One region of the Rhizobium sp. AG855 genome, then DNA from elsewhere that is predicted to be linked to it. Evidence: predicted binding sites of a transcription regulator. Region 1 holds the regulator's gene; the other holds the start of a gene.
What was found. Region 1 encodes LexA, which represses DNA repair genes until DNA is damaged. Its sites were predicted from a motif close to TGTTCNNNNTGTGTTCNG; they were not measured.
Positions count from the first base shown of each region.

Region 1 (2,202 bases):
GAAACCTGGGATTCCGCGACGATACAATTGGCGAGACAAACGCTCGAGCAACTGGTCCAGACAGCCAAAACGGACCGCTTCACCTGCATCCGCAGCGCCTGCGCCGCAAAACTTGTTGATGGATGGACGGTGTTGACCGTTGACCGCCCGGATCTTGCCGGACCTGCCTGCGACGTCGCCGATATCGTCATCCTTGGGGGCCGCAGCCGCATGAAAGGCTGCCGGTCGACTGCAACATTCCTCAGCGAGACAACACTGCGCACAAGCGGCGCCGTGGAAATCCGGCTTGGCGCCCACCACGACAAGACGATTGAGATCTCGCCCGCCTTGTCAGGCCCGCCACGGCCCTGGACAATCCATCGTCTCTACGATTGGCGCACAGGCGAAACCGCCAGGCAGCACGGCATAGACTCAGGAGATAGCAAGGACAAAGATAGCGACAGCGAGACGGAACGGAAAAACGGCCCCCACAATCCCGCAATGCCTGTCCGTCAGTGATATCGGCGGATCAAGCCGACGAGCTTGCCCTGGATCTTGACCCGGTCCGGCGGGAAAATCCGCGTCTCGTAAGCCGGATTGGCCGCTTCCAGAGCGATCGAAGCGCCACGCCGACGGAAGCGCTTCAAGGTTGCTTCTTCGTCATCAACGAGTGCGACGATGATGTCGCCCGGATTGGCGTTGGAGGCATTGCGGATGATGACGGTATCGCCATCGAGGATGCCGGCGTCAATCATCGAATCGCCTTTGACCTCAAGTGCGTAATGGTCGCCGGCACCGATCATTTCGGCGGGAACGGTGATGTCATGGGTGTTGTTCTGAATGGCCGAGATCGGCACCCCGGCCGCGATTCGGCCCATGACCGGTACGCTGACGGAGGAATTCTGGTCTTCGACACTCGGTCTGGCGGGCACAGGCGGCGGCGTCTTGCCCAGGCTGCCCTCAATGACACTCGGTGCAAAACCGCGCCGCGGCTGCAGGCTGGGTGTATAGGCTTCCGGCAGCTTGATGACTTCAAGCGCACGCGCCCGATTGGGAAGCCGGCGAATGAAACCGCGTTCCTCAAGGGCCGTGATCAGTCGGTGAATGCCAGATTTCGACGCAAGATCGAGGGCATCCTTCATTTCGTCGAATGAAGGCGGCACGCCCGATTCCTTCATCCGTTCGTGAATGAAGAGAAGCAGTTCCTGTTGCTTGCGCGTCAGCATATGCAGAGCCCCGTTTGTGAAACAAATCCAGAACAGACACTATATGTTCCATTTGTGTTCCGCAAGTGGATAAATTTCCGTGAACAACCGTCGCGAAAATGCGATAGGCGTCTTCACCGTCACCGGATGACTGCGGCCATCGGACCTATCCCTGTCAATCGGGTGACACCTGTCCCTGTCGGATCCCTTCCAAGCTCCTGTGAGAAGATCGAAATGCTGAAAGACCTGGAAAAGACCCTGCTCGGTAAGCAGGTCGATCAACTGACATCGGCCGAGAAGAAGGTCCTGAAAAAGGCGCGGGAGCGACGCACGGTTTCGACGAATGCCGGTGAGGATTTCCTTGCCGGTTCGAGCTTCGGTCAACGCGTGGCAGACAGCATCGCGCGGATCGGCGGTTCCTGGAGTTTCATCATCGGCTTCCTGCTCTTTCTGGTCGCCTGGGTGATTCTCAACACGGTCATTCTGGCAGCGCGCCCGATTGATGCTTACCCCTTCATCTTCCTCAATCTTCTTTTGTCCATGGTCGCAGCCATCCAGGCGCCGATCATCATGATGAGCCAGAATCGCCAGGCGGAACGGGACCGCTTCATGGCGGCCAAGGATTACGAGATCAATCTCAAGGCTGAGATCGAGGTTCTCGCCCTTCATCACAAGATCGACGAACAGGTGGTGAAGGAACTGCGCGAAACGCGTGCCGAGATCGATACCCTGCGCCAGGCGATCGAAGCTCTTACAAAACAGTCGGGCCGTTCCTAAGTGTCTCGGCGAACGAAGGTCTCTGTCATGACTGAAACAAATCCAGCGCCCCGCGCCGTCGACCACCTCGTCCTGCCGGTGATTGACCTCGATACCGCCCGGCATCGTTTCACGCAGCTTGGCTTTACCGTCGCCGCAGACGCCCGCCATCCTTTCGGCACGGAAAACGCCTGCGTGTTTTTCGGCGATGACACCTATCTCGAACCCCTCGCCATCGGCAGCCGCGAAGACTGTCTTGAAG
Region 1 covers NZ_RAQG01000003.1:1,634,750-1,636,951, reverse strand. The annotation lists gene DFO46_RS07915 (ComEC/Rec2 family competence protein) at 1-498, shown strand, start outside; gene lexA (transcriptional repressor LexA) at 492-1,205, opposite strand; gene DFO46_RS07905 (DUF1003 domain-containing protein) at 1,419-1,961, shown strand; gene DFO46_RS07900 (VOC family protein) at 1,989-2,202, shown strand, end outside.

Region 2 (2,202 bases), 1.7 Mb from region 1:
CCTGATGCCGCCGACCCTGATCACCAAGGATCCGGCCGAGATTGCGCGGTTCCGGGAAGAGCAGGGCGACATCATCCTGAAGCCGCTTTACGGCAATGGCGGCGCCGGCGTCTTCCACTCCACCCGCGACGACCGCAATTTTTCTTCGCTGATGGAGATGTTCAACCAGATGTTCCGCGAGCCCTTCATTGCCCAGGGCTATCTGCCGGCCGTGCGCAAGGGTGACAAGCGCATCATTCTCGTCGACGGCGAACCGGTGGGCGCGATCAATCGGGTTCCCGCCGAGCATGACGCGCGGTCCAACATGCATGCCGGCGGCAGGCCGGAGCCGACCGAACTGACCGCCCGCGAGCGCGAAATCTGCGCCCGCATCGGCCCCGCCCTGCGTGAACGCGGCTTCCTCCTTGTCGGCATCGACGTCATTGGCGACTACATGACCGAGATCAACGTGACCTCGCCGACGGGCATTCGTGAAGTGAAGAAGTTCGGCGGCGCCGATATCGCAGCACTTCTGTGGGATGCGATAGAGAAAAAGCGCATCTGATTGCAACCGCCTGATTCCATTTCAGAAGTTCATCACTCGTTCTGCTTGCGCAACCCGGCACAACCGGACGCTTACCTGCAGATGTGAATGTTCTGCAAACGTTCTTGCTATTCTCTGCGTCTTATGCGAGATTGTTCCCGTCGTTGCACGCAATATGAAGTTGCGGTGACGGCTTCAGATCGATCGGCGAGGGCGGGCAATGGTAGCGCGTGTCAGTACGGTTGCATTCCAGGGGATCGAGGGTGTGCCCGTCGATGTCCAGGTCATGGTGGCCCCCGGCAAGGCCGGCATGCAGATCGTCGGCCTGCCCGACAAAGCGGTCGCCGAAAGCCGGGAGCGGGTGCAGGCCGCCCTGCATGCCTCGGGTCTCTCGCTGCCGCCCAAGAAGATCACCGTCAATCTGGCACCCGCAGACCTTCCGAAGGAGGGCTCGCATTTCGATCTGCCCATCGCGCTCGGGCTGATGGCGGCCCTCGGCGCCATTCCGGGCGACGCCCTCTCTGGCTATCTGGTCATCGGCGAACTCAATCTCGACGGCACCATCGCCCCCATCGCCGGCGCGCTTCCGGCCGCCATCAGCGCCAACAGTGTCGACAAGGGCCTGATCTGTCCGGCCGAGAGTGGTGCTGAAGCCGCCTGGGCCGGCGCCGAACTCGATATCCTCGCTCCGCGCAGCCTGATTGGCCTCGCCAACCATTTTCGCGGCACGCAGATCCTGTCCCGTCCGGAACCCTCCGTCCGTGCCTTGCCCGCCAACCTGCCTGACCTTGCGGATATCAAGGGCCAGGAAAGCGCAAAACGCGCGCTCGAAGTGGCCGCGGCCGGTGGACATAACCTTTTGATGGTCGGTCCGCCGGGATCGGGAAAATCCATGCTGGCTGCCCGACTGCCCTCGATCCTGCCGCCGCTCTCGGCGCCTGAACTGCTTGAGGTCTCGATGATCCATTCGATCGCCGGGCAACTGTCCGGCGGCAAGCTCTCCGATCGGCGCCCCTTCCGCACCCCGCATCATTCGGCCACCATGGCTGCGCTCGTCGGCGGTGGCCTGAAGGCGCGACCGGGCGAGGCCTCGCTTGCCCATCACGGCATTCTCTTTCTCGACGAACTGCCGGAATTTGCCCCGCCGGTTCTGGATGCGCTCCGCCAGCCGCTCGAAACCGGCGAATGCATCATCGCCCGCGCCAATCACCGGGTCTCCTACCCCTCCGATTTCCAGCTGGTGGCCGCGATGAACCCCTGCCGCTGCGGCATGGCGGGGGAGCCAGGCCATGTCTGCGCCCGCGGCATCCGCTGCCAAACGGAGTATCAGGGCCGCATCTCGGGCCCGCTGATGGATCGTATCGACATCCGCATCGATGTGCCGGCCGTCTCGGCCTCCGACCTGATCCGCCCCGGCACGGCCGAAAACAGCGCCGATGTCGCCCGCCGCGTGGCCGCCGCCCGCAACCGCCAGCGCGAGCGTTTTGCCCGGCTTGATCTGCCCTTTTCGACGAATGCCCGCTGCTCCACGGCCTTGATCGAAACGCTCGCCGAACCCGACCCCTCCGGCCTGCAGCTCCTGCGCGATGCGGCGGACAAATTCCGTTTTTCGGCCCGCGGCTATCACCGCGTCTTGAAGGTGGCGCGAACGCTCGCCGATCTCGATGGCGTGGAGACTC
Region 2 covers NZ_RAQG01000003.1:3,342,248-3,344,449, reverse strand. The annotation lists gene gshB (glutathione synthase) at 1-544, shown strand, start outside; gene DFO46_RS16430 (YifB family Mg chelatase-like AAA ATPase) at 744-2,202, shown strand, end outside.
Region 2: DFO46_RS16430 (YifB family Mg chelatase-like AAA ATPase) is a predicted target of LexA. The motif match lies at 571-588, and genes of this name have one in related genera.